2 regions of the Streptomyces macrosporus genome follow, and region 2 is predicted to be linked to the other one. Evidence: riboswitches for the same ligand, from Rfam matches in the RefSeq annotation. Region 2 holds a riboswitch; the other holds the start of a gene.
The links. Region 2 has a riboswitch for thiamine pyrophosphate ahead of ABD335_RS23735 (thiamine ABC transporter substrate-binding protein). Riboswitches for the same ligand answer to the same signal wherever they lie in the genome.
Positions count from the first base shown of each region.

Region 1 (6,580 bases), on a different contig from region 2:
CGAGCGCCTGGGCCCGGCGCTTCACCTCGGTCCCGCGATTCTCGCGCAGTGCCTGCGCCGGGGTGCCGGGCAGGGTGTCGTCAGGGGTGAACAGCCACTCCAGCATCTCCTCGTCACTGAAGCCGTCGTCCTTGAGCAGGGTGATCGTCCCGGACAGCCCCTTCACGATCCGACCCTCGCCGATGAAGTCGGCCGGCACCTGGAGCACCTTGTTCTCGCCGCGGCGCACCGCGATGAGCTGACCCTCCTTGATCAGCTGCCGCACGCGCGTCACCTCGACGCCGAGCCGCTCGGCGACGTCGGGGAGGGTGAGCCAGGCCGGGACGAGAGCATCGGTCTTCGCGTCAATCTCGGTCACGGCACAAGCCTGCCACCTCGCACCGACAGTCACTAGCGCACGGCGCTCTTCAGGGGAACGGTCGGGTCGGCCGCCCGCGCCGGGTCGAGTACGGCCGCGCGTTCGATCAGCTTCCGGCCCTGGGCGACGTCGCGCGGCCGTCCCACCGCCAGCAGCGCGTTCAGCGCGCCGTCGCGCAGCCAGCACACCGACCAGGACGCGCCCTGCGGATCGCCGCGCCACAGCAGCTCGTCGCGGTCGTCGTGGTGGCCGACGTACTGGACGAAACGGCCGAACTGCTCGGACCAGAAGTACGGCACCGGGTCGTACGGCGGTGTCTCGGCCTCGCCCACCACCAGCAGCGAGGCGACCGTGCGGGGTCCCTGGAGCGCGTTGTCCCAGTGGTGCACCAGCAGCCGGCGGCCGTAGCGGGCGGAGGGGAAGGAGGCGCAGTCGCCGACGGCGTACACGTCGGGGGCGGACGTGCGCAGCCGCTCGTCGGCGAGCACCGCGCCGTCCTCGCCCAGCGCCACGCCCGAGCCCGCCAGCCAGCCGGTGGCCGGACGCGCGCCGACCCCGGCCACCACGGCCCGGGCGGGCAGCGACGAGCCGTCGGCGAGCTCCACCACGCGCGGGTGCGCGGCGCCGACCCGCACACCGGTGACGGCGCGCCCGGTGAGCAGGTCGACGCCGGCCTCCTCGTACCAGCGGCGCATGTGCTCCGCGACCTCGGGCGGCAGCGCCCCGGCCAGCGGCCGGTCGGCGGCCTCGACCACCGTCACCGGGCAGTCCGCCTCGCGGGCGGCGGTGGCGAACTCCGCGCCGATCCAGCCCGCCCCGACCACCACCACGTGCTGCCGGGCGTCGAGCACCGGACGCAGCCGCTCGGCGTCGTCGAGGGTGCGCAGCAGGTGCACCAGCCCGCTCTCGGCGCCGGGCAGGGGGATCGGCTCGGCGCCGGTGGCGAGGACCAGGTGGTCGTACGGCAGCGGTCCGGCGTCGGTGTCCACCTCGTGGTCGCCGGTGCGCAGCCCGGTGGCGTTGCGCCCCAGGAGCAGCTCGACGCCGAGCGCGTCGAAGTCGACGTCGAAGGCGGAGTCGGCGGCCTTGCCCGTCAGCACCGCCTTGGACAGCGGCGGCCGGTCGTAGGGCCGGTGCGGTTCGGCGCCGACCACGGTGATCGTCCCGGGCCAGTCCTGCTCGCGCAGTTGCACGGCGGTCTGCACCCCGGCCGGCCCGGCTCCGACGACGAGGACCCGCTGCCCGCTCTGCTCGGTTCGCACGCTCACGCGATCACTCTAGGAGGTCGGCGGGGCCCCGGGGAGCGCGCACCGGATTCCCCGCGGGCCTCGCCCGGACCCGATCCGTCCGGGCTCCCCTTCTGCCGCGCCGGGGCCCACAGTAGGGTGAGCGGCGAATCGAGGGACGAACTCGCGGGAGCCCGGCGCACCGGGCTGAGAGGGAGGCTTGCGCGGCCTCCGACCGTACGAACCTGATCCGGGTCATGCCGGCGAAGGGAGGGGCGCGACGCCCATGCGCGTGGTGATCATCGGCGGTGGCGTGATCGGGCTGGTCACGGCCTGGCGGACCGCTCAGCGGGGCGCGGAGGTCACGGTCGTCGACCCGGAGCCGGGCGGCGGGGCGGCGGGGGTCGCGGCCGGGATGCTGGCGGCCGTCACCGAACTGCACTACGGCGAGGAGGCCCTGCTCGCCCTCAACCTCGCCTCCGCGCGCCGCTATCCGGCCTTCGCGGCCGAGCTGGAGGAGGCGTCCGGCCGGGAGATCGGCTACCGCGCCTGCGGCACCCTCGCCGTCGCCCTGGACGCCGACGACCGCGCCCACCTGCGGGAGTTGCACGCGCTCCACCGGCGCTGCGGACTGGACTCGACGTGGCTGACCGGCCGGGAGTGCCGCCGCCTGGAGCCGATGCTCGCCCCGGGGGTGCGCGGCGGGCTGCGCGTGGACGGCGACCACCAGACCGATCCCCGGCGGCTGACGGCCGCGCTGCTGACCGCCTGCGAACGCGCCGGGGTGGTCTTCGTCCGGCGGCGGGCCGAACGGCTGGCGGTCGCCGGCGACCGGGCGGCGGGGGCGGTCCTGGCGGACGGCACCACGGTGGAGGCCGACCGGGTGGTGGTGGCGGCCGGCAGCGAGAGCGGGCGGCTGGCGGGGGTGCCCGAGGAGGTGCTGCCGCCGGTGCGTCCGGTCAAGGGCCAGATCCTGCGGCTGCGCGTCCCGCCGGCGTACGCGCCCTTCCTCTCCCGCACCGTGCGGGCGCTGGTCCGCGGCGGCCACGTCTACCTGGTGCCGCGCGCGGACGGCGAGCTGGTGCTCGGCGCCACCAGCGAGGAGCTGGGCTGGGACACCACGGTGACCGCGGGCGGCGTCTACGAGCTGCTGCGCGACGCGCACGAGCTGGTGCCCGGCATCACCGAGCTGCCGCTGGTGGAGACGCGGGCGGGGCTGCGCCCCGGCTCCCCCGACAACGCGCCGCTGCTCGGTCCGACCGCCCTGCCCGGCCTGCACCTGGCCACCGGCCACCATCGCAACGGGGTGCTGCTCACCCCGATCACCGGCGACGCCCTGGCCGAGACCCTGACCACCGGGGACGTCCCCGAGGAGATCCGTCCCTTCACCCCCCGGCGCTTCGACCGCACGCTCCAGGAGAGCCCCGCATGAGCACCCACGTCACCATCCACGTCAACGGCGAGCCCCGCGAGGTCGCGGCCGGCCTCACCCTCGACCGGCTCGTGGCGACCCTCACCACCGCGTCCACGGGCGTCGCCGCGGCCGTCAACGAGACGGTCGTACCGCGCGGGCGGTGGCCGCGGACGCCCCTCGGCGACGGCGACCGCGTCGAGGTCCTGACCGCAGTCCAGGGAGGCTGAACCGACCATGGCCGACGATCCGCTCACCATCGGCGACACCACCTTCGCCTCCCGGCTCATCATGGGCACGGGCGGCGCGCCCAGCCTGGACGTCCTGGAGAAGGCGCTGGTCGCCTCGGGCACCGAGCTGACCACCGTCGCGATGCGGCGCGTGGACCCCACCGTGCGGGGGTCGGTGCTGTCGGTGCTGGAGCGGCACGACATCCGCGTGCTGCCCAACACCGCCGGCTGCTTCACCGCCGGCGAGGCCGTGCTCACCGCCCGGCTGGCCCGCGAGGCGCTGGGCACCGACTGGGTCAAGCTGGAGGTCGTCGCCGACGAGCGCACCCTGCTGCCCGACCCGGTGGAGCTGCTGGAGGCCGCCGAGACGCTGGTGGACGACGGCTTCACCGTCCTGCCGTACACCAACGACGACCCCGTCCTGGCCCGGAGGCTGGAGGACGTGGGCTGCGCGGCGATCATGCCGCTGGGCTCGCCCATCGGCTCGGGCCTGGGCATCCGCAACCCGCACAACTTCCGGCTGATCGTCGAGCGGGCGTCCGTCCCGGTCATCCTCGACGCGGGCGCGGGCACCGCCTCGGACGTCTCGCTCGCCATGGAGCTGGGCTGCGCCGCGGTGATGCTGGCCTCGGCGGTCACCCGCGCCCAGGAGCCGGTGCTGATGGCCGAGGCGATGCGGCACGCGGTGGAGGCGGGACGGCTGGCGTACCGGGCGGGCCGCATCCCGCGCCGGCACTTCGCGCTGGCGTCCTCGCCGACGGAGGGGATGGCCGACCTCGATCCGGAGCGGCCGGCGTTCGGGTGACGGACGGCCCCGCCACGGGGGGCCGGGCGGTGGGGGCGGCGCTTCCCGTGTCGCACCGGTGCCGCGGTTTCGTCACCGTTCGGCACCGTTCCGGTGCGCCTGCGGCCGGCGCGGGCGGCGGCGGGGACGGCGGCTCGTAGACTCTGGGCCGTGGACACGACCCTCCAGGACCCCTTGATCGGGCACGTGCTCGACGGCCGGTACCGCGTGGAAGCGCGCATCGCCGTCGGCGGCATGGCCACGGTCTACCGGGCCCTGGACACCCGGCTCGACCGGGTGCTCGCCCTGAAGGTGATGCACCCCTCCCTGGCGACCGACGCCTCGTTCGTCGAGCGGTTCATCCGGGAGGCGAAGTCGGCCGCGCGCCTGGCGCACCCCAACGTGGTGGGGGTCTTCGACCAGGGCTCCGACGGCGGCTACGTCTACCTGGCGATGGAGTACGTCGAGGGCTGCACGCTGCGCGACGTCCTGCGCGAGCGCGGCGCCCTCCGGCCGCGCGCCGCCCTGGAGATCCTGGAGGCGGTGCTCGCCGCGCTGGGCGCCGCCCACCTGGCGGGGCTGGTGCACCGCGACGTGAAGCCGGAGAACGTCCTGATAGGGGACGACGGGCGGGTGAAGGTCGCCGACTTCGGCCTGGTGCGGGCCGTGGACCAGCAGACCTCCGTCTCCACCGGTTCGGTGATGGGCACCGTCTCCTACCTCGCCCCCGAGCAGATCGAGCACGGCACCGCCGACGCCCGGGCCGACGTCTACGCGTGCGGCGTGGTGCTGTACGAGATGCTGACCGGCGCCAAGCCGCACCCCGGCGGCACCCCGGCCCAGGTGCTCTACCAGCACCTGCACGAGGACGTGCCGCCCCCGTCCGCCGCCGTCCCCGGCCTGGCCGCCGCGCTGGACGACCTGGTGGCCCGTACCGCCGCCCGCGACCCCGAGCGGCGTCCGACCGACGCCGTCGGGCTGCTGGCCGAGGTCCGCGCGGTGCGGCAGTCGCTGACCGACGAGCAGCTCGACGCCGTGCCCCCGGCCGCGGCCCCCGATCCGGCCGGCGCGCCCGTCGGCTCCGAGGATCGCACCACCGTCCTTCCGCGCCGCGCGTCCGCGGTCCCGCCGGACGCCGGCGCCACGCACCACACCAGCGTGCTGCCCGCGCCGCCGCGCCCGGCCGACGGCTCGGCCGGACGGCCGCGGGCCGGCTCGCGCGGGCGCCGCTCGGCGCCGGCGGTGGTCGCGGCCGTCCTGCTGCTCCTGGGCGTGGGCCTGGGCGTGTGGTACGTCAACTCCGGCCAGTTCACCCGGACCCCCGGTGTGCTCTCCATGACCGAGGCCGAGGCCAAGAGGGCCGTCGAGGAGGCCGGGCTGGACTGGAGGATCGCCCGGGACTACAGCGAGACCGTGGAGAGGGGACGGGTCATCGCCACCGACCCCGGCCGCGGCGAGCGCATCCGCGGCAACGGCACGGTCACCATCACCGTCTCCCGCGGCCCCGAGCGGGTCGAGGTCCCCGACGTGACGGGCGTCCCGTTGGCCGAGGCACGCGCGCGGCTCAAGGACGCCGGGCTGGCGCCGGGCATGGTGACCAGGGAGTTCGACGCGGACGTCGAGCGGGGCTCGGTGGTCCGCACGGACCCGGAGGAGGGCACCGAGCGCCGTCCCGGCGCGGCGGTGGCCCTCGTGGTCTCCAAGGGGGAGCGCATCGAGGTCCCGGACGTCGTCGGCGAGAGCGAGGGCGCGGCGCGACAGCGGCTGACCGAGGCCGGTCTGAAGGTCGAGGTGGCCCCGGAGCGGGTGTTCTCGGAGGAGGAGGCGGGCACGGTCGCCCGGCAGTCCCCCGGCGAGGGCGCGGTCGCGGCCGAGGGCGACACCGTCAGGCTCACCGTCTCCAAGGGTCCGGACACGGTCGAGGTCCCCGACGTGGAGGGGATGGCGGAGGACGAGGCCCGGCGGTCCCTGGAGGACGCGGGCTTCGAGGTGAAGGTCCGCAGGATCTTCCTCACCGGCACGGTCTTCGACCAGTCCGTGGACGGCGGCGAGCGGGCGCCGCGCGGCTCGACGATCACGATCTGGGTGCGTTGAGCCGGTAACGGACCGTCACGTGGGCGGGCCACGGTTGTGAGTCGCCCCATAGGACGTGCGTCACGTACGAAGGTCCGTAGTGGGCGCTCCGTCCGCTTCGAGCAGGGAAAACGGCCTTTCGGGAGCGAGCGGGCCGGAGGTTCCTACGAGGCGGGGTAGTACATCCCGCCTTTGTCCGGATAAGTTCCGGACGCTAACAATGCAACGGTCGCACGGCGCCGAGGAGCAGAACCCGGCGCACCCCCTCCGGCCCCACGGCCGGTCCGGATGATCCGGCTCCGCGACGCAAGCGATCGGAAGAGGTTCTCCTCCCCCATGACCGTTGCCACCTTTCTCGACCAGTTCCGCACGGCCGGTACCCGCAAGCTCTCGGCCATCGGCATAGCCGCGGCCACCGGCGCCGCCACCCTGGCCCTCGGCTTCGCCCCGGGCGAGGAGATGGCGCCGGCGGCCTCGTCCCAGTCCGCTCCCGCCCCG
Region 1 is NZ_BAAASZ010000020.1:586,922-593,501, reverse strand. It holds gene ABD335_RS14660 (Rv2175c family DNA-binding protein) at 1-358, opposite strand, end outside; gene ABD335_RS14655 (NAD(P)/FAD-dependent oxidoreductase) at 391-1,626, opposite strand; TPP riboswitch at 1,768-1,859, shown strand; gene thiO (glycine oxidase ThiO) at 1,871-3,016, shown strand; gene thiS (sulfur carrier protein ThiS) at 3,013-3,225, shown strand; gene ABD335_RS14640 (thiazole synthase) at 3,233-4,030, shown strand; gene pknB (Stk1 family PASTA domain-containing Ser/Thr kinase) at 4,181-6,103, shown strand; gene ABD335_RS14630 (transglycosylase SLT domain-containing protein) at 6,419-6,580, shown strand, end outside.
Region 1: another riboswitch for thiamine pyrophosphate. It lies ahead of thiO (glycine oxidase ThiO); the one in region 2 lies ahead of ABD335_RS23735 (thiamine ABC transporter substrate-binding protein).

Region 2 (11,310 bases):
TGCGACCCGGACGAGGTCGACTACAAGATCCCGGGCAACGACGACGCGATCCGCTCCGTCACCCTGCTCACCCGCGTGATCGCCGACGCCGTGGCCGAGGGCCTCCTCGCCCGCTCCGGCGCCGCCGGCGAGGGCAAGGGCGAGAAGGCCGCCGGCGAGCCGCTCGCCGAGTGGGAGCGCGAGCTGCTGGAGGGCGACGCCAAGAAGGCCGACGAGGCCCAGGCGTCCCAGGCCCCGGCCGAGGAGAAGGCCGCCGAGGACGAGCAGCCGGCCGAGGCCGACAAGCCCGCCGAGCAGGCCTGAGCACGCAGCACAGTGGTACGGCCGGGGGCGGTGCCATGAGCGCCGCCCCCGCCGTACACCTGTAGGTAGATCGACCCATCCTCATCGACTTTTCGAGAAGAGATTCACCGACCATGGCGAACTACACCGCCGCCGACGTCAAGAAGCTCCGCGAGCTCACCGGCGCCGGCATGATGGACTGCAAGAAGGCCCTGGACGAGGCCGAGGGCAGCGTCGACAAGGCCGTCGAGATCCTCCGCGTCAAGGGTCAGAAGGGCGTCGCCAAGCGCGAGTCCCGCACCGCCGAGAACGGCGCCGTCGTTTCCCTGATCGCCGACGACAACAAGTCCGGTGTGCTGGTCGAGCTGAAGTGCGAGACCGACTTCGTCGCCAAGGGCGAGAAGTTCCTCGCGGTCGCCGACGCCATCGCCGCCCACGTCGCCGCCACCTCCCCGGCCGACGTCCAGGCGCTCCTCGACTCCGAGATCGAGGCCGGCAAGACCGTCCAGGCCTACGTGGACGAGGCGAACGCCGCGCTCGGCGAGAAGATCGTCCTGGACCGCTTCGCGCAGTTCTCCGGCGGTTACGTGGCCGCCTACATGCACCGCACCAGCCCGGACCTGCCGCCGCAGGTCGGCGTCCTGGTCGAGCTGGAGCAGGAGAACGCCGAGGTCGCCAAGGACGTGGCGCAGCACATCGCCGCGTTCGCCCCGAAGTACCTCTCCCGCGAGGACGTCCCGGAGGAGACCGTCGCCAACGAGCGCCGCGTCGCCGAGGCCGCCGCGCGCGAGGAGGGCAAGCCCGAGCAGGCCCTGCCGAAGATCGTCGAGGGTCGCGTGAACGGCTTCTTCAAGGAGAACTGCCTCCTGGACCAGCCCTTCGCGAAGGACAACAAGAAGACCGTCCAGAAGGTGCTGGACGAGGCCGGTGTCACGCTGAAGCGCTTCGCCCGCTTCCGCGTCGGCGCCTGACCCGTACGCCGTACTTCCACGGCGGACCGGCCGCACCCGGCAGGGTCGGCCACGGGGCCCGTCCCGGTGCGTCGCCTACGGACGGACGACCGCAGTTGTGACGAGGAGGCCATTGCCGCTTTCAGGGACCGAGAGGAACCACCGGCGATGGCCTCCTTCGTATGTGCACGAGGAGATCAGCATGAAACAGGGCATCGACCCCGGGGGCAAAGCCTCCGACAAACACCGCAACCGCCGTCGCTTCCTGCTGAAACTCTCCGGTGAGGCGTTCGCGGGAGGCGGAGGGCTCGGAGTCGACCCCGACGTCGTGCACAAGGTCGCCCGTGAGATCGCCGCCGTGGTGCGGGACGGCGCCGAGATCGCCGTCGTCATCGGAGGCGGCAACTTCTTCCGCGGCGCCGAACTCCAGCAGCGCGGCATGGACCGGGCCCGCTCCGACTACATGGGCATGCTCGGCACGGTGATGAACTGCCTCGCCCTCCAGGACTTCCTGGAGAAGGAGGGCATCGACTCCCGCGTCCAGACCGCCATCACCATGGGGCAGGTCGCCGAGCCGTACATCCCGCTGCGGGCCGTGCGGCACCTGGAGAAGGGACGGGTGGTCATCTTCGGAGCCGGTATGGGCATGCCGTACTTCTCCACCGACACCACCGCCGCCCAGCGCGCCCTGGAGATCGACGCCGAGGCACTGCTGATGGGCAAGAACGGCGTGGACGGCGTCTACGACTCCGACCCCGCCACGAACCCCGACGCGGTGAAGTTCGACGCCCTGGAGTACGGCGAGGTCATCGCCCGAGACCTGAAGGTCGCCGACGCCACCGCCATCACCCTCTGCCGCGACAACAAGCTGCCGATCCTCGTCTTCGAGTTGCTGGCCGAGGGGAATATCGCACGGGCGGTGAAGGGTGAGAAGATCGGCACGCTCGTGAGCGACCAGGGCTCCCGGACCTGACGCCCTCACCGGCACGACACGACGTCCGTACGGCGGCGCGGTTCACACGACGCCGTACGGCAACTCCGTGCCGCACGATGGGCACGGTACGGGGATGGACAACAGCCTGCCGGTCGGACACCGTGCAGGAATCAGGGCTTTCCGGCTCAATCAGCGAACCAGGAGCACGTGGTGATCGAAGAGACCCTCCTCGAAGCCGAGGAGAAGATGGAGAAGGCGGTCGTCGTCGCCAAGGAGGACTTCGCCGCGATCCGCACCGGCCGTGCGCACCCTGCGATGTTCAACAAGATCGTGGCGGACTACTACGGCGCGATGACCCCGATCAACCAGCTCGCGTCGTTCTCGGTGCCCGAGCCGCGGATGGCCGTGGTCACCCCGTTCGACAAGAGCGCGCTGCGGAACATCGAGCAGGCCATCCGCGACTCCGACCTCGGGGTCAACCCCTCCAACGACGGCAACATCATCCGGGTCGTCTTCCCGGAGCTGACCGAGGAGCGCCGCAGGGAGTACATCAAGGTCGCCAAGGGCAAGGCCGAGGACGCCAAGATCTCCATCCGCAGCGTCCGCCGCAAGGCCAAGGAGGCCATCGACAAGGCCATCAAGGACGGTGACATCGGCGAGGACGAGGGGCGCCGCGCCGAGAAGGAGCTCGACGACACCACCGCCAAGTACGTCGCGCAGGTGGACGAGCTGCTCAAGCACAAGGAAGCCGAGCTGCTCGAGGTCTGAGGCTGCGATATTCGTGAATGACTCATCCTGGGGAGCACCACCGCCGAGTGCCGGACAGCCCGGTCACTCCGGATACTGGAACCCTCCCGAACAGGGCTACTCCTCCCCGCTTCGCGCGGAGGTGGCGCCGGCACCGGCGGGTTCCGTGCACGAGGGCGGCGATGCGTCGCAGACTCGGCGTATGCCCATTGTGCCCGACGCCCCCGGCGGTGACCAGGACGATCGCGACGATCGAGCGGCCGGGCGGCCGTCCGGAAGCCCGGCTTCCGGCAACGGCCCGTCCGAACAGCAGGTCGGTCCCGTGACCCCGGGCCGCTCGTCCGGCCGCAAGAAGAGAGCCGGTCGCGACCTGCGCGCCGCGATAGGGGTCGGCCTGGGCCTGGGCGCCGCCGTCCTCGCCTCGCTCTTCGTCTACAAGCCCGTCTTCGTCGGCGTGATCGTGGTCGCGGTCGTGGTCGGGCTGTGGGAGCTGACCTCCCGGCTCGCCGAGCACAAGCAGATCCGGGCGCCCCTGGTGCCGCTGGCGGTCGGCGGCGCGGCCATGGTCGTCGCCGGATACGTCCGCGGCGCCGAGGGCGCCTGGGTGGCCGCGGCGCTCACCGCCCTCGCCGTGCTGGTGTGGCGGATGACGGAGGACCCCCGGGAGTACCTGCGGGACGTCACGGCGGGTGTCTTCGCCGCCTTCTACGTCCCCTTCCTGGCCACCTTCGTCGCCATGATGCTCGCGGCCGACGACGGCCCGTGGCGGGTGCTCACCTTCCTGCTGCTCACCGTCGTCAGCGACACCGGGGCGTACGCCGTCGGCTGGCGCTTCGGCCGCCACAAGCTCGCCCCGCGCATCAGCCCCGGCAAGACCCGCGAGGGACTGCTGGGAGCGGTGGCCCTCGCGATGGCCGTGGGCGCGCTGTGCATGCACTTCCTCATCGACGGCGGAATCTGGTGGCAGGGCCTGCTGCTGGGACTGGCCGTGGCCGTCAGCGCGACCCTGGGCGACCTCGGCGAATCCATGATCAAGCGGGACCTGGGCATCAAGGACATGGGCACCCTGCTGCCCGGCCACGGCGGCATCATGGACCGGCTCGACTCGCTCCTGCCGACCGCTCCCGTGGTCTGGCTGTCGATGGTGCTCTTCGTCGGCGCGGGCTGACCGTCCGGCCCGAACGATATGACGGCGAGGGGGGTCGCCGGCACCGCGGTGCCGGCGACCCCCCTCGCCGTATCGGGCATCACGGAAACCGGCCGACGGGCCGACCGGGGCCGGACGTCCCGCACACCCTGCCGCTCCCGCTCGGCCCGCCGACCTGATCGTGGCGTCGGCCGCGATCGCCATGGCCGGGCCGGTCGTCGAACGCATGCGGCCGCGGGCCTTCTTCGATGAGTCGGCGAGCCGGTGGCTCCGCGCAAACGGGACGGTCGAGAGCGGCCATCGACGGGTTTCCCGGCCCGGGCCGTCCTCGCAGGGCCCAGGCCCGGGCCCTGCCACCTGCCGAAAATCCCGACCGGACGGCGTACTCGGCCGGGCCGACGATCCTGCCGTGCCGCAGCCGTCGGACGAGATGTGTGGCCACCGCCGTCTAGGCACGGTGTCGCTGTCGCCGCCGCCGCTTCAGGGCCCTCCGTACCAGCAGGAAGGCCCCCATGGCGGCCAAGGTCGTCCCTATGAGGATCACGAACGATCCGATCAGGAGCAGGAAGGCCCCCAGGGCGATCAACGTCATCCCGATGAGGACGAGCAGGGCCGCGAGGAGAATGAGCAGGATCGCGAGGAAGAGCACCATGCATCCCCCTTCTCCTTCCGACTGTGGTCCCTTCCTCCTTCCGTCGCAAACGCGCTGGGACTGCGCTCCGAGGGACCGGGCCACCTGGGGGCGTCAGGGCGTCCGGACCGTACCGAGGACGCCGTCAAGGGCGGCCCGGCTCCCGCCGGCCGCGCGTCTGAACGGCCACGCCGACGAGGAGAAACCCGCGGTGGCCGGGCCCGGCCGGCTCCACGGCTTGGGCGGCTCCCGCCCAAAGCCGCTCCACCGACCTCGTCTCACAGCGCTCTGCGTCTTGGTTGGAAACACAAGCCCACGCCACAGGAACGGGTGGGAATTGACTTGGACGCAGCGCCGACAGGCCTCCTTGGCGCCACAGCAGGAGCTGTATCGGGCTTCTCCAGCGCTTGGCCGGCCCAGCGGAGCCGGATACGTCTCCAGCGGGAGCAGCGCGCTCACGAGGAACGCGTGCGTTGGCCGGACGACAAGCGCCACCTGTACCGAGACTTGTCGCCGGCTGTCCACGGCCGGCACGAGGCCCTGCTTTCTGTTTCACGCGGTGAGAATGACGGCGCTTTGCGCGAATTCCGCTCGTCTGTATGCACAAACCAGGCGTTGAGGTGGACCTCATGGCCTCGGAGTCTGTGCGGAAAGCGGCCACGGAGCCACGGAAGAAGCCGTTTGCAGCCCAAGGGATGATCTTGCAGGGAGGTGGCACAAGTGCACGAGAAGCTCTGGATGCCGTATTGGCGGCAACAAGCAGCCTTGGGGAAGCGGTGCGTTCTGAGCCTGCCCTACGAGCCAATTCTCGAACCGAGGCGAAAATCCACGTTCGTCGGAAGCAAGTCGACTGGCGACCGTGTCCCCTCCGCGCCCCATCGAGCGGGGAACCACGGGGAACGGCGGTCACCGGCGGGTAGGGGGAACGGCAAGGGTCCCCGACCGTTGATGCTGGTCAGGGGCCGTTGAAGTGTGGGGGCTGTGGGATTTGAACCCACGGTGGTGTCGCCGCCACGACGGTTTTCAAGATCTCCCGCTCGTCGACGTCGGCGCCCGTTCCGGGGTTCAGCCCCAGCACCGGCGGGCCCACCAACCATCATCGGGAGAGGCGAACGGGTCCGGCCGGCTTCGTGATACGTAGAGCGCGTCGAGCGGTTCGACCATCGACCGAAGTTCGCGAGCCGGCCGCAGCGGCAGAGCATGAAGTGCGAGCTCGAGGACCGCGCGTTCGTCAGTCGCATGGAAGGGATCGCACAGCGGGCAGCCGCAACCACCAGACAGTGCGAGAGCAGGGCGGCGGGCTGTAAGCGACCGCTGCCGCAGGGCTTGGGCTATCGCACCCGGCCACAGCCGTTCACGTTCCGGTCGAGCGGCAGCGGCTGCGAGTGCCCGTGAGCCACGGGCGAACCCTCGCTCCGACGGTTTTCCTGGCCGGCGACGCGGAGCGCGACGTGCAGCCCGGACTTGAGACGGCCGTCCACGCGGCATCGTCCTCTCTGGGGCGCTTCACGCGGACAGACCGCCAGGCTCATCCACAAGGCGCCAAGACCGGTGAGTGATCCGCCCGGTCGACTCAGGGTCGAATGCCTGTCCTCTCCAGCAGTGTTCGAGCCCGGTGTGGCCGTCTGGCGGGGATGCTCCGGGCCGTCTCCGGGCCGTGCGAGGGTGGCCGACGGCGGCGGCGGAGGACGGCCGGGGGTGACCACCGTCTCCCTGCTCCGGCCCGGGCCGTCGGAGTCGATCTGCGACACTGGACGGACCATGCCTGCACCCGGAGAACTCACCTTCGTCGCGCCGCGCGGGGCCGCCAAGCCGCCGCGGCACCTCGCCGACCTCACGCCCGCCGAGCGCCGCGAGGCGGTCGCCGCCATCGGCGAGAAGCCCTTCCGCGCCCAGCAGCTCTCGCGGCACTACTTCGCCCGCGGCGCCACCGACCCCGCCGCCTGGACCGACATCCCGGCCGCCGCGCGCGGGAGGCTGGCCGCCGAACTGCTGCCCGAGCTGATGACCGTGGTGCGGCACGTCACCTGCGACGACGGCGCCACCCGCAAGACGCTGTGGCGGCTGCACGACGGGACGCTGGTGGAGTCCGTGCTGATGCGCTACCCGGACCGGGTGACGATGTGCGTCAGTTCGCAGGCCGGATGCGGCATGAACTGCCCCTTCTGCGCCACCGGGCAGGCCGGGCTGGACCGCAACCTGTCCACCGCCGAGATCGTCCACCAGATCGTCGAGGGCATGCGCGCCCTGCGCGACGGCGAGGTGCCCGGAGGACCGGCGCGGCTGTCGAACATCGTCTTCATGGGGATGGGCGAGCCGCTGGCCAACTACCAGCGGGTCGTCGGCGCCATCCGCCGCCTCACCGACCCCGAGCCCGACGGCATGGGCCTGTCCCAGCGGGGGATCACCGTGTCCACCGTCGGGCTGGTCCCGGCGATCCACCGCCTCGCCGACGAGGGCTTCAAGTGCCGGCTGGCCGTCTCCCTGCACGCCCCCGACGACGAACTGCGCGACACCCTGGTGCCGGTCAACACCCGGTGGAAGGTCCGCGAGGTCCTCGGCGCCGCCTGGGAGTACGCCGAGAAGTCCGGCCGCCGGGTCTCCATCGAGTACGCCATGATCCGCGACATCAACGACCAGGCGTGGCGGGGCGACCTCCTCGGGCGGCTGCTGGCGGGGAAGAGGGCGCACGTCAACCTCATCCCCCTCAACCCCACGCCCGGCTCGAAGTGGACCGCCTCCCGGCCCGAGGACGAGCGGGCCTTCGTCCAGGCGCTGGAGGCGCACGGCGTGCCGGTGACCGTCCGCGACACCCGCGGGCAGGAGATCGACGGAGCCTGCGGACAGCTCGCCGCCACCGAGCGCTGACGGCGCGGGCGGCCCTGGTACCGTAGCGATCGCACACAGAATCGACATACCGACAGGGGAGCGCGTACAGCGCTGAGAGTGCGGTGTCGCCGTCCCGGTCCCGCGGACCGGCCGGTGAGCCGCAGACCCTCGAACCTGATCCGGTTAGTACCGGCGTAGGGAGTCAACACACCGTGGTCACGACATTCCGGCGCGCCCTCGGCGTCGCCGTCCTCGGCACGCTCACCGTCTCCGCCCTGACCGCCTGCGGCGGCTCGCAGCCGTCCGACGAGGGCGAGGAGAAGAAGACCGTCACCCTGGTCACCCACGACTCCTTCGCGGCCTCCGACGAGGTGCTGGAGAAGTTCACCGAGGAGACCGGCCACACGGTGAAGGTGCTGAGCGGCGGCGACGCCGGCTCGGCCCTCAACCAGGCGATCCTCTCCAAGGACGACCCGCAGGGCGACGTCTTCTTCGGCGTCGACAACACCCTCCTCTCCCGGGCCCTGGAGAACGGCCTGTTCACACCGTACGAGGCCGAGGGGCTGGAGAAGATACCCGCCGAGTACCGACTCGACGGCGAGAAGCACCGCGTCACCCCCGTCGACACCGGCGACGTCTGCGTCAACTACGACCGCGCCTGGTTCGAGAAGCGCGGCATCGAACCCCCGAAGACCCTGGACGACCTCGTCGAGCCGGAGTACAAGGACCTCCTGGTCGTCGAGAACGCCGCCACCTCCTCGCCCGGCCTGGGCTTCCTGCTCGCCACCGTCGCCGAGTACGGGGACGGGGGCACCGCCCGAGGCGAAGCCTCTGGGGGATGGGAGGCGTACTGGAAGAAGCTGAGGGCCAACGGCGTCGAGGTCGTCGACGGCTGGGAGCAGGCGTACTACGACCGCTTCTCCGGCTCCGCCGGCGGCGAGAACGGCGGCGACCGGCCGCTGGTCGTCTCCTACGCCTCCAGCCCGCCCGCCGAGGTCCTCGACGCCGACCCCGCGCCGAAGCAGGCCCCCACCGGAGTGGCGACCGGCACCTGCTTCCGGCAGATCGAGTTCGCCGGACTCCTCTCCGGCGCGGACAACCCCGAGGGCGGCAAGGCGCTGCTGGACTTCCTGGTGAGCGAGACCTTTCAGGAGGACATGCCGCTGCAGATGTTCGTCAACCCCGTCCGCGAGGGCACCGAGCTGCCCGAGGTGTTCACCGAGTACGGCGAGACGGTCCCCGACCCCCACACCATGGCCCCGGAGAGGATCGCCGAGAACCGTGAGGCGTGGGTCGAGACGTGGACCTCGCTCGTCGTGAGGTGAGGAGCGGCCCCGGCACGGGGAGCGGAGCGCGCGGCGCGGCCGTCCGGCTCGCCCTGATGGCCGTGCCCGCCGTGTTCCTCGCGCTGTTCTTCGCCTACCCCGTCGCCGCCATCACCGCCCGCGGCCTGTACGACGGCGGGCGCTGGCACCCGGAGCGGTTCGCCGAGGTGCTCACCGACCCCGGCATCGGGGGCGTGCTGTGGTTCACGCTCTGGCAGGCGGCGGCCTCCACCGTCCTGACCGTCCTGACGGCCCTGCCCGGCGCCTACGTCCTGGCCCGCTACGACTTCCCCGGCCGGCGGGTGGTGCGCGCGATCGTCACCGTGCCGTTCGTGCTGCCCACCGTCGTCGTCGGCTCGGCGTTCCTGGGACTGCTGGGCCGCGGCGGGCTGCTCCAGGAGTGGGGACTGCCGCCGGTCACCGGCCCCGCCGCGATCCTGCTCGCCCACGTCTTCTTCAACTACGCCGTGGTGGTCCGCGTCGTCGGAGGGCTGTGGGCGCAGCTCGACCCCCGCCAGGAGGAGGCCGCGCGGGTGCTCGGCGCGAGCCGCTGGGCCGCTTGGCGCACCGTGACGCTCCCGGCGCTGGCCCCCGCCGTGGCCGCCGCCGCCCTGACGGTCTTCCTGTTCACCTTCACCTCCTTCGGCGTCGTCCAGATCCTCGGCGGCCCCCGCTACGCCACCCTGGAGGTGGAGATCTACCGGCAGACCGCCCACCTGCTGGACCTGCCCACCGCCGCCGTCCTGACCCTGGTGCAGTTCGCCGCGGTGGCCGCCCTGCTGGCCGTCCACGCCCGCACCGTCCGCCGGCACCGGGGCACCCGGGGACTGGTCGACGCCGCCGGCACCGCCCGCCGCCCGCGCGGGGCACGCCAGTGGGCGCTGCTGGTGGCCGTCCTGGTCCAGATCGCCGTGCTGCTGGTCACCCCGCTCGCGGTGCTCGTCGAACGTTCCCTGAACGGGCCCGACGGCTACGGCCTGGCCCACTACCGCGCCCTGGCCTCGGCCGACGGCGGGACGTTCACGGTCGCCCCGCTGGAGGCGATCGGCAACTCCCTCGCCTACGCCGCCGTCGCCACCTGCGTCGCCCTCGCCGTCGGCGGCCTGGCCGCCGTCGCGCTCACCCTCCCCGAGTCGGGCCGCCGGGTCGGACGGCTGGTGCGCGGCTTCGACGCGCTGCTGATGCTGCCGCTGGGCACCTCGGCCGTCACCGTCGGCTTCGGCTTCCTCGTCGCCCTCGACGAGCCCCCGCTGGACCTGCGCTCGTCGTGGATCCTGGTGCCGCTGGCCCAGGCCCTGGTCGGCGTGCCGTTCGTCGTGCGGACCCTGCTGCCGGTGCTGCGGGCCGTGGACCACCGGCTGCGCGAGGCCGCCGCCGTGCTGGGCGCCTCGCCGCCGCGGGTGTGGCGCGAGGTCGACCTGCCGCTGGTGCGGCGGTCCCTGCTGGTCGCGGCGGGCTTCGCCTTCGCCGTCTCCCTGGGGGAGTTCGGCGCCACCGTCTTCATCGCCCGCGCCGACGCGCCCACCCTGCCCGTCGCCGTCGCCCGCCTCCTGGGCCGCGCCGGAGAGGCCAACTACGGCCAGGCGATGGCGCTCAGCACCGTCCTGATGCTGGTGTGCGCGGCCACCCTGCTGGCGCTGGAGAGCGTCCGCACCGACCGATCGGGAGAGCTGTAGAGATGGCGTCGCTGCGACTGGAGGCGGTCACCGTGCGCTTCGGCGACCGCACGGCCCTGGACGCGGTGGACCTGGACGTCGCCGAACACGAGATCGTCTGCGTCCTCGGCCCCTCCGGCAGCGGCAAGTCCACGCTGCTGCGGGCCGTCGCCGGACTGCGGGAGCCGGACGCCGGGCGCGTGCTGCTCGACGGCCGCGACCAGCGGGGCGTCGCGCCGCACCGCCGCGGGGTGGGGTTGATGTTCCAGGACCACCAGCTCTTCCCCACCCGCGACGTCGGCGGCAACGTCGCCTTCGGGCCGCGCATGCGCGGAACCCCGCGCGAGGAGGCGGAGAAGCGGGTCGCCGAACTGCTGGACCTCGTCGGCCTCCCCGGCGCCCAGCGCCGCCCGGTCACCGCCCTGTCCGGCGGCGAGCAGCAGCGCGTCGCGCTCGCCCGCGCCCTGGCCCCCCGCCCCCGACTGCTGATGCTGGACGAGCCGCTCGGCCAGCTCGACCGGTCCCTGCGCGAGCGGCTCGTGGTCGAACTGCGGCAGCTCTTCCGCAGCCTGGGCACCACCGTGCTCGCCGTCACCCACGACCAGGGCGAGGCGTTCGCGCTCGCCGACCGGGTGGTGGTGATGGACCGGGGCCGGATCGCCCAGACCGGCAGCCCCGTCGAGGTGTGGCTGCGTCCCGCCTCCGAGTTCGTCGCCCGCTTCCTGGGCTTCACCAACATCGCCCCGGCGACCGTCCGCGAGGACACCGCCGACACCCCCTGGGGCGAGGTGCCCGTACCGCCCGGCACCC
Region 2 is NZ_BAAASZ010000032.1:52,346-63,655, forward strand. It holds gene rpsB (30S ribosomal protein S2) at 1-303, shown strand, start outside; gene tsf (translation elongation factor Ts) at 417-1,253, shown strand; gene pyrH (UMP kinase) at 1,435-2,205, shown strand; gene frr (ribosome recycling factor) at 2,377-2,934, shown strand; gene ABD335_RS23720 (phosphatidate cytidylyltransferase) at 2,948-4,081, shown strand; gene ABD335_RS23725 (hypothetical protein) at 4,509-4,712, opposite strand; gene rlmN (dual-specificity RNA methyltransferase RlmN) at 6,453-7,559, shown strand; TPP riboswitch at 7,604-7,738, shown strand; gene ABD335_RS23735 (thiamine ABC transporter substrate-binding protein) at 7,733-8,845, shown strand; gene ABD335_RS23740 (ABC transporter permease) at 8,902-10,521, shown strand; gene ABD335_RS23745 (ABC transporter ATP-binding protein) at 10,524-11,310, shown strand, end outside.